Regions from separate parts of the Pseudoalteromonas sp. SG45-2 genome, predicted to be linked through region 2. Evidence: predicted binding sites of a transcription regulator. Region 2 holds the regulator's gene; the other holds the start of a gene.

Region 1 (5,249 bases), on a different contig from region 2:
CTTGCTTAATGGTACTTATTTCAGCACGCCTTGCAAAGGCAGCAGAATTTGAATACCTAAGTAATTTGTAAGATAGGTTTACATCACGCTCAAACACATCAGTGATTTTTTTAAGATCCATATCAACGCTTGATGTTTCGTAAAGTAATTCAGCTAATGCCATTTCTGAAGGCGGTAGAGCCTTACTTTGTACCATTTCAGGTTTTGAGAAGAAAAATCCTTGGAAATAATCAAAACCAAGCCCTAGAGCTTGTTGGTAAATTTCATAGGTTTCTACTTTTTCGGCAAGTAACTTAATATGCGAGTGCAGTTTTAAATCATTAAGAACCGTTTTTATTGTATCTATATCAGATGCTAAAAAGTCTATTTTAATAATATCAATAAATGGATAAAAGTGGCGCCAAACAGGCTGATGAATATAGTCATCAAGAGCAATAGTGTAACCTTTATCTTTTAGATCTTTCACTATGGCTAATAATCGCTTCCCAGGTTGCACAGTTTCAAGGATTTCTATAACTACAGTATCTTTGCCCAATAGTGTTGGGTAGCCCTTTGATAGCGTTTCCAGGGTGAAATTTATATAGGCGGGTTTATTGTCGGTTAAATCTTCTAAGCCGAAATTAAACTGACTACCTTCAATTAGTCGTGTAGTTGCCTCGTCACCGTCTATATCGGGAAATACGTTATCAACGCCATCGCGAAATAAAAGTTCATATCCGATGAGCTTTTTATCTCTGTCTAAAATAGGTTGGCGTGCAGCGTAAAAATACATAAACAGTTCCGTAAGAGTAATCTAATTAGTTATTGTAATAATATATGGCAAAAGACTCAAAATAGCATTACGTATATTTGCTAGATTAATAAATTATCATTAAAAATTAAGGTCTTTCTAGTATTTAATTTATTATATTTCACCAATTCGCTTTAAAATTATTCAACATGAGTATTTTTGTATCAGGTGAGGGCAACAAGTTGGAGATTTTATTATCAAGCATGATATAGTCAGCGAGAATGGTTTTTACCCCAATAGTGTCTTAACTATAAAATTTTAAGAGTCATTATTTGGATTAAAGCCTATTATTAATAATTATGCGGAGGCTAATTTGGAAACAGGAATGATTATTTCACTAGCATTATATTTTATTGTAATGTTAGGTATCGGACTATATGCATATAAGCAATCTACTGACGATGTATCTGGTTACATGTTAGGTGGACGAAATCTATCTCCAAGTGTAGCTGCACTGTCTGCAGGTGCATCTGATATGAGTGGCTGGATTTTAATGGGCCTACCTGGTGCGATGTTTGTTACTGGTTTTAGTAGTACATGGATAGCAATTGGCTTGGTGATTGGTGCTTGGTTAAATTATCTGTTAGTTGCACCGAGATTACGTGTTTACACTGAAAAAGCAAATGACTCTATAACCATCCCAGACTACTTTTCAAATCGCTTCAATGATAAATCCAACCTATTACGTGTTGTATCAGCTGTGGTAATTATTGTTTTCTTTACTCTTTATACTTCATCTGGTGTTGTCGCTGGTGGTAAATTGTTTGAAAGCTCATTTGGTTTAACTTATGAAATGGGTTTATACATTACAACGGGCGTAGTTGTTTTATATACCTTGTTTGGTGGTTTTTTAGCTGTAAGCTTAACTGACTTTGTGCAAGGTTGTATTATGTTCATTGCACTTATTCTAGTACCAACGGTTGCATACTCTTTGCTTGAACAACCTTTAGAATCAACTTTACATAGCGTAAATCCAGATATGCTTAACTGGATTGGTGCAGGTTCTGCATTAGGTATTATTTCTGCAATGGCTTGGGGTTTAGGTTATTTTGGCCAACCACATATCATTGTTCGTTTTATGTCGGTACGTAGTGTTAAAGATATGCCTAAAGCACGCCGTATTGGTATGACATGGATGATTGTTGCTGCCATTGGTGCTGTTGGTACTGGTATATTTGGTGCAGCTTATACTTATGAGAACAACATTGTAGTTGAAGACCCTGAAACAATTTTCTTAATTCTTTCTGAGTTGCTGTTCCACCCACTTATTGCTGGCTTTTTACTTGCTGCAATTTTGGCTGCGATTATGAGTACTATCTCATCTCAATTATTGGTTAGTTCAAGTTCATTAACAGAAGATTTCTATAAAACATTCTTACGTAAAGATGCCAGTGATAAAGAGCTAGTTGCTGTTGGCCGTATTAGTGTTGCCGTAGTTGCTATGTTCGCTATTTATTTAGCTTACGACAGAGATAGCTCTATTTTAGACCTAGTAAGTAATGCGTGGGCTGGCTTTGGTGCTGCGTTTGGACCACTTGTATTGTTTAGCCTTTATTGGAAACGCATGAACTTTGCTGGTGCGTTAGCTGGTATGTTAGTAGGCGCATTTACTGTGCTAATTTGGATATATGGACCATTTACTATCAATGGTGAAAGCTTAAGTAGCTTTATGTACGAAATAGTACCGGGCTTTATTTTAGCGAGTATTGCAATTGTTGTTGTTAGCTTAGTAACAAAAGAGCCTGAGCAAAACATCACTGCTTTATTTGATGAAGTAGAAAAAGAGCTTTAATTAGCAATTACTATTTATTTTAAAATGAGTAGTAATTAATACCAATCCGCAATAATACTTAATCATTTTGCGGGGCTAAACGTGTTGCTACCGGCGTTAAAAAATTCTCATTTAGAACAACTAAATATCGAATTTTTGCCTAGCTATCAACACGTTTTTCCACCCTCAAAGAGATCACTTAATTAAGCGAATTGGTATAATAAAAAAGGGAGCAACTTAGTTGCTCCCTTTTTTATTTAGTTTGTCCCGTCCGAGGAGGGAGCATTCTATGAATTAACTTACTTTTTTATCGTTGTTATCTTCAATTGATGCAACGTTATCTGACTTTTTACTTTTTGCTGGCGCTTTGGTAACAGCTGGATCTTTGCCACCTTTTAATATGGTCATAAAATCATCTTTGCTTTTCGCTATTTCTAAAGCAAGTGATTCAATTTGTTGCTCACTAAGCGGTACGTCTACCTTTTCTAGCATCAGCTCAAGTGATTCTGCTATATCGAGCATCTTGTCATAAGCATCCGCTTCTTTTTTGGTAGTAAACGTCATACGCTCGACTCCGTTTCGTTCTACAACATATTTAACAACAACAGCCATGATTTCTCCTGCAAAATTGCTTGGCACCGTGGTTTTTAAAAAACCATTAGATTACTGTTTTTATGTACAGTAATGGTTTGTAAGTAAATTTGCAAGCGCGAAGTATTAATTTTTAGGTGTCTTAAATTTGACAAAAAACGGTAACTTTACTTTAGTTAAGCAATCACTTTGTTGTACCAGCTGCATTTTCAGGATTTCGGATCATAGTGATAATGCGTTTAGGTACACTTTAAGTGATGAACTTTACAGTTCCTTATTTATTGATTTCCTGAGCAATACTCAAAATTAAGAAAAGAAGAATAAGGGCAAGTTTAATGAAAACGTTAAAAAATTTACTCATCATAAGTTTATTATGTTTACTACCCGCGACTACCGCGTATGCACAATTATCAGAAGTAACTAAGCAAATGCCTCAAGCTGAGACAATTAGTATAAATAATGCTGATGCAGAGATGCTTGCTAAGTTACCTGGTATAGGTAAGAAAAAAGCGCAGGCAATTGTGGATTATCGTGAAGAAAATGGCGAATTTAAAAGCGTTAGTGATTTATCGCAAGTTAAAGGGATTGGCAAAAAACTTTTAGCTAAATTAGAGGGGAAACTTTCACTTTAATATTTCTAAAAAGTAATCAGGGTGCTAGGCGCCCTGATTAAATTGTTTTAGCGCATCGCTTAAGTGCTTTTTAGCAAAGTTAATTTCAATAGGTGTAGTTAATAGTGGATAGCACAATCCGCCAAGTATCAAAAATGGTATTAATATCCAACCTTTAAATACAGTGAATATTAAAAATAGTGGGCTAAGTAATAGCAACTTTATAATACGCAATAGAACTTTATCAGTTGGCGATAGCTGACTTAATGCAAGCGCAATTACGTCTTGACGCTGGCGTACTTTTAAATGCTTAAGCTGGTCTAATTGGCTTGAAAAAAATGTAAACATATCAAATCGACTTTTTAATTGATAAACGGGCAATAATTATAATAAATAGCGTTAGTGAGAAAATCCCAAATATCACTTCCATCCAAGCAGGCATGCTCATGCCAACAAACTGCCAATCTATATTTCCACAATCCCCGGTAGCTTGAAAAAAGCTAGGTATCCATTCATGTAGTGGCATAAATGATGGGAAATTTGGTTCAAACTCGCAGCTAAATGCAAAAGGGTCTGTGGTGGTTTGCATATCAATATGTTCGCGAGCAATTAAGTATCCCCAAACACTCGATATTCCCCAAATAACATACGCTATCATACGCACAGTTTTACTTTGTGGTTTACTTGAGCCTACAATCCCTGCGCCTAATAACCCCAATACTGCAGTGCGTTGATATATACACATTATGCAAGGCGCTAACCCCATTTTGTATTGAAAGAAAAGAGCGGTAACTTCAAGTAAAAAAACGATAGCTGTAAATAAAAGCCACGGGGTTCGTTGGGTAGGTAATTGTGCAAGCCAGTTCATAAAAATTCCGCGTTTTAATAGGACGTTAGATTATGACGTAGGATAAAGTATGCAGCAACAAAAAGGAAAAAAAAGCTACCGAAGTCGCTTTTTATAAGATGAAATTAATGACTACTCAATTCAGCCTTAGCAAAGGTTAAATGACGTTCTATTATTTTCCCATCGATACATAAGCTCAGTTATATTGCTTACTTATACTAAGGTGATGCATCATCTAAAGAATTTTTTATGGTTGCACTTTTTTGTACTTTTTCTTATGGCAAGTGCGGGATAAGTTAATTAAGCTCAGGCGCTGCGTAAATAAAAATATCTCCATAATAACAATGTACCTACAATGAATATTACTCTAGATATTCATGCATTGTAGCTAAATTAGAGAAACCCAAATTTAATTATTTATTAATTTTAAATTTCTACCCATTTGCTTTATTAATATATTACTTTACTTGTTAGTTGTGCTTCGTCTGGTACAATCAGTCAGTTATTCGTGTAAAACGATGAGTGTTGATTAATTCGAGTGGGAACTGGATGAGAATTTTTAAAGCGAAAAGCCCAGCAGGATTTGCTGAAGAATATATAGTTGAGTCCATTTGGAACGGCGATTTCCCTCCAGGTTCA
Region 2 (5,249 bases):
GCAGGCCCCCCACCAGGCATAAATAACGATGCCAATAGGATTAGAAACGCAAACGGTAAAATCCAAAAGCTCCAGTTATTCATTCTTGGCAACGCCATATCTGGCGCGCCAATCATGAGTGGTATCATCCAGTTAGCAAGGCCTGTAAAGGCGGGCATAACCGCACCAAACACCATAATTAAACCATGCACTGTGGTCATTTGATTAAAAAAGTGAGGGTCGACCAACTGTAAACCTGGTTGAAATAATTCAGCTCTGATCACCATAGCCATTGCGCCACCAATTAAGAACATGGTCAGCGAAAAAATTAAATATAAACTACCTATATCTTTATGATTAGTTGTGTAAAGCCAGCGTTTAAAACCTTTAGCTGGGTGATGAGCATGATGAGCTTCATTGGCGTTAGGTTGTTCTACTATGCTACTCATTAGTTCGCCTCCACTTTGGCATCAAGTGCCGTCTGTATTTGACTCGGTTGAATAACATCACCCGTATCATTACCCCACGCATTACGTTTATAAGTAATAACCGCAGCTAATTGCTTTATAGATAACTGCTTGGCAAAAGCTTGCATTGCCGTACCGGGTCGTCCATGGATAACTACATCAATGTGATCTTTTATATCGCCAAGCACTATCGGGCTGCCTTTAAGTGCAGGAAATACGCCCGGTAACCCCATGCCAGTAGGTTGATGACATGCAGCACAATTAGCCATATATACTTGTTCGCCTAAAGTCATTAATTCTTCTTTTGGGAGGGTTTTATCAAGTAATGCGGCATCTGCTAATGCTGCTTTTTGTTTAGCCTGCTTTGCATCTGTAAGCCATGTTTTAAAATCAGCCTCAGATTTAGCGACCACCACAACGGGCATAAAGCCATGGTCTTTACCACACAACTCAGCACATTGGCCTCGGTAAGTACCTTCTTCGTTTATGTTCGTCCATGTTTCGTTTATAAAGCCGGGGTTCGCATCTTTTTTAACTGCAAAATCAGGTACCCACCAAGAGTGAATAACATCGTCAGAAGTCATTAAAAATCGTACTTTTTGATTTATTGGCAGTACAAGAGGCTTATCAACCTCAAGTAAGTAGTTAGGATTTTTATCTGCAAGATTCGCGATTTCATCTTGCGGGGTAGATAAAATAGAGTAGAACTCTACATCTTCGCCCATATATTCATAATGCCATTTCCATTGCGAACCCGTAATTTTAATAGTGAGATCAGCTTTGCTGGCATCTTCCATTGCAATTAGGGTTTTAGTGGCTGGTACTGCCATAGCAATTAAAATAACAAACGGAATTGCAGTCCAAAGTATTTCTACTTTAGTGCTTTCGTGAAATTGGGCCGGTACAGCCCCTTTAGATTTACGGTGATGAATAAGTGCCCAAAACATAATTGCGAACACTATCACCCCAATCACACAACATATTATAAATATGGTCATGTGCAGCTGATATACATTATTGCTTATATCGGTTACGCCTTTGCGCATATTGTATTGGCTGTTAGCCAAAACTGGGTGCGAAAAAACACATAATATAAGCCACAAGGTAGAGGTCAGTTTACCCATGTGACGGCTCCTTTGATGCTATTGCGAATGCAAAGCGAAGAGGCATACGGCTTAAACGCCAATTCGTTATTTTTATTTTTTTAGCCAATCTTATTTAATATTGATTGGTTTTGCTGCGCCAACAACGAGTTTGTGTATATTGTGTGTTCTCAAAACTAAAAAGCTGTGAGTTATTATTAGCTCAGCACATTAACAATTAGCTAAAAAACGAACAACAAGCAAGTTTTAGTATAAAAAACAATCAGGTGATATTGAATAATTAATAAAAATCAGTAATCAACTGGGCAACAGGAAGTTCAAAATATGAGCAAAACAAAGGGGTTTAACGCATTCGGAGGGGGGAAATATAAGTGCAAAAAAGTTTACAGCTTAAATAGTCAGTGGGCTGTTTACGCCCTATTTTTTAGTACAAATTTTAAAACAAAAATGCGTACTAATTAGTACGCATTTATAAAACTGCTTGTTTAAAAGCTATTTTTAAAGTCACATCCAATCAGCGTTTCTTATAACGCCAACGGCTAAGCCTTCAATATTAAAAGACTCATTCTCAAGATCTACTTCAATAGAGTCAAAATCGTCGTTTTCAGCATGAAGTAATACTTTACGACCCGCTTTCTCAAGACGTTTTACAGTTACGTCTTCGTCTAGGCGGGCAACAACAACTTGTCCGTTTTCAGCGGTTTGAGTACGATGTACAGCAAGTAAATCACCATCCATAATACCAATATCTTTCATGCTCATACCGTTAACGCGTAGTAAAAAATCTGCAGCCGGTTTAAACATTAATGGATCGATTTTGCAGTGACTTTCAACGTGCTCTTGCGCCAAAATAGGTGAACCAGCAGCAACACGCCCTATAAGCGGTAAACCTAATTGTTCTGGCTCTTCTTCTTCAATTAATTGAATACCACGGCTTGCACCTGGTTTCATTTTAATTGCGCCTTTTTTAGCAAGTGCTTTTAAATGTTCTTCAGCAGCATTGGCACTTTTAAAACCTAATGTTTGCGCTATTTCAGCACGTGTAGGAGGCATACCAGTGTCTTTAATAAAAACTTTAATTAGTTCGAGTATTTGAGCTTGGCGGTTCGTTAATGGTCGCATACAACTGGTTTTCCATACAGTACATTTAACTGTGAGTATATACAGTTAAATAAAAATCGCAAATTTAAATTAAGCCTTAAAATAGCTAAAGTAATTTCACTTGTGTACATTTCAAGGATATAACTAAAGCTAAGTTTATAAATGATTAAAAATGCAAAGGAGACATTATGAGTATTTGGTACCAGCCCATCACCTTAGAGCTGTGCAAGCAGTTAGAACAAGGCATTAATGGCCAAGGAACATTAATGAAAACTATGGGGATAGAAGTCACAGAAATTGGCGATGATTATTTGGTTGCCACAATGCCGGCAATTCCTGAGCATCATAACCCAATGGGCATGGTTCACGGCGGTGCTAACGTTGTACTTGCCGAAACAGTTGCCAGCTATGCCGCTAACTTTGTTGTCGATTTTACTAAATTTTACTGTGTAGGGCAGGAAATTAGCGCAAGTCATTTAAAAGCATCTCGCAACGGCACTTTAACAGCAACGGCTAGAGCGTTTCATATTGGCAAACGTAGTTCAGTATGGGAAATAAAAATTACAAATAGCCGCAATGATCTGTGCTGCGTATCAAAAATGACCGCAGCAGTCGTAGAGCGAAGATAGTTACTTTTCGATTGGGTAAATGGTAATTTCCATACCCGCACCAATCGCAGATATACGCAATAATGTATCTGCATCTAAGGCTTGATTAAAGCACTTAGGAGAAGTCCCTGATTCAAAACCAATATCAAACGTTCTACGTGAACAGCTTAACCATTGCTTTAGCGCATTACGCGAACACGATTCAATAAGCTCACATATATGGTTTATGGCTTTATCAGGTGTGCTCACCTCACCTGTAGCTTCAATACGCGCTAGTTGACGGTATTCGTCTTTGTCATAATGTAAAATCGTCGCGACTTTTTTCAAGTCCGCCACTAGCAAACTAATATCTTGCTTTGATTCAAGCTCAAGATCTACATTTAAAAATTGAATTTCCGACATCGTTTCGTATTTATCCTCTAATAATTTCATTGCAAACTTTAACGTAGTTTTACCGTTATACCAAATCAACTATGCTCTATTAACCACTTTATATGGATATTTCGCAGCTTTTAAGTATTTTTTAGCATTTAAAGCTAGCTGGATATCAAATATTCAGCTCAATTAAACAGATAAGTCATGTTAGGAATTTAAGTGTAATCTTTTTTATTTTTAAATGATTACAGTAAGCTATAGTTTAAACTGCGACAAAATGTCGCAGTAACTTATCCTATTAATGTAATAAACTAGCTTCTAAAAATAATAAGACTAAAACATGAATAAAAAAATATTTAAACATGCTCGCAAGTTACATAAATGGTTAGGATATTTATTAGCACTACAAATTTTAGCATGGTTACTAGGTGGTTTAATTATGAGTGCAATCCCTCTTGATAAAGTTCATGGGGAGCATCTTGCAACACGTACTCTTAATAACCCATTTACGCAGGCTGATTATGTTGCCTCCCTTGACGATATTGCCTCTCAGGTGTTTAATCCAACACAAATAATTTTTGAGAACTTCTTAACTACACCACTTATTACTGTCTTTAGTAATAACGAGCAGCAAAGCTTCAATGGAATAACAGGCCGACCATTTGAACCGCCAACTAAAATACAAATTACCGCAAATGCTAAAGCACACTTACTTATTGACGCTCAAGTAACAAGCGCTGTACTACTAAAGCAAGGTATGCGAGAAGTTGGATATAAAACCAATGTTTGGCAGGTACAATTTGACGACACATTTAACACAACACTGTACTTGTCAGAAAATAACGGCAAAGTTGTTACCGTTCGCAGCACGCTATGGCGAATATTCGACTTTTTTTGGATGTTACATATTATGGATTACGATGAGCGAGAGAATTTTAATAATCCACTGCTTATTAGCTTTTCAGCAACCAGTGTACTTTTTTGTTTAAGTGGAATATTACTACTTATACAAAATATACGACTAAAACGATTTATCCGAATTAAAAATAAGAATAAATCAAAATAGTCATATTGGTTTTTGAGAGCTAGCGCCCACTTATCAAAGAGTAAATAAGCCTAGGGCTTATTTTATTCCAAGTGCTTAAATCGACTCAAATGTCGCTTTAACATTTCGTTTTCGAAAATCAACTCATCACGCTCATCCAGCAATTGTAAAACTAAAGCTATTGCCGACCAATCTAACGAAAAGTCATGTTGGATACGGGCCGCTTTTTTAACTAAGGTCACTGCAGATACCGTAAATTGCCACTGCGTAACATGATCCCCCTCAATTGGAACCGCAATATTGTGCTCAACTAGTTCATACAAAATTGCTTCGCTAATATCACTGCTCAAACATAGCTCTTTGCTAGTAAGTAAATCGTCTTTTTGTGTCACGATAATTTGCATTATGGTTTGCTCCAGTTATTACGGGGATCAAAGTGAGCTTTTTTGGCTAATTCTTCCCACAGTTTTTTACTGGTATCATCAACAGATGTTGGATTAACAATTTTAAGCACAGCAAATAAATCACCTTTGGCTTTTTTACTCATTAATCCCTTACCTTTAATACGCAA

Evidence for each region. The regulator LexA, encoded in region 2, represses DNA repair genes until DNA is damaged. The targets are predictions, from matches to a motif close to TACTGTATNNNNATACAGTA.
Region 1: H5116_RS09190 (YebG family protein) is a predicted target of LexA. The motif match lies at 3,226-3,245, and genes of this name have one in related genera.

The regions. Positions count from the first base shown of each region.
Region 1 is NZ_JACJEO010000010.1:77,151-82,399, reverse strand. Features, by position in the region: gene H5116_RS09200 (EAL and HDOD domain-containing protein) at 1-772, opposite strand, end outside; gene putP (sodium/proline symporter PutP) at 1,104-2,582, shown strand; gene H5116_RS09190 (YebG family protein) at 2,856-3,173, opposite strand; gene H5116_RS09185 (helix-hairpin-helix domain-containing protein) at 3,488-3,784, shown strand; gene H5116_RS09180 (DUF6170 family protein) at 3,809-4,111, opposite strand; gene dsbB (disulfide bond formation protein DsbB) at 4,113-4,631, opposite strand; gene fadR (fatty acid metabolism transcriptional regulator FadR) at 5,160-5,249, shown strand, end outside.
Region 2 is NZ_JACJEO010000021.1:74,117-79,365, forward strand. Features, by position in the region: gene ctaD (cytochrome c oxidase subunit I) at 1-428, opposite strand, end outside; gene coxB (cytochrome c oxidase subunit II) at 428-1,570, opposite strand; gene lexA (transcriptional repressor LexA) at 2,054-2,671, opposite strand; gene H5116_RS15535 (PaaI family thioesterase) at 2,839-3,279, shown strand; gene H5116_RS15540 (hypothetical protein) at 3,280-3,660, opposite strand; gene H5116_RS15545 (hypothetical protein) at 3,974-4,699, shown strand; gene H5116_RS15550 (chaperone modulator CbpM) at 4,762-5,082, opposite strand; gene H5116_RS15555 (DnaJ C-terminal domain-containing protein) at 5,082-5,249, opposite strand, start outside.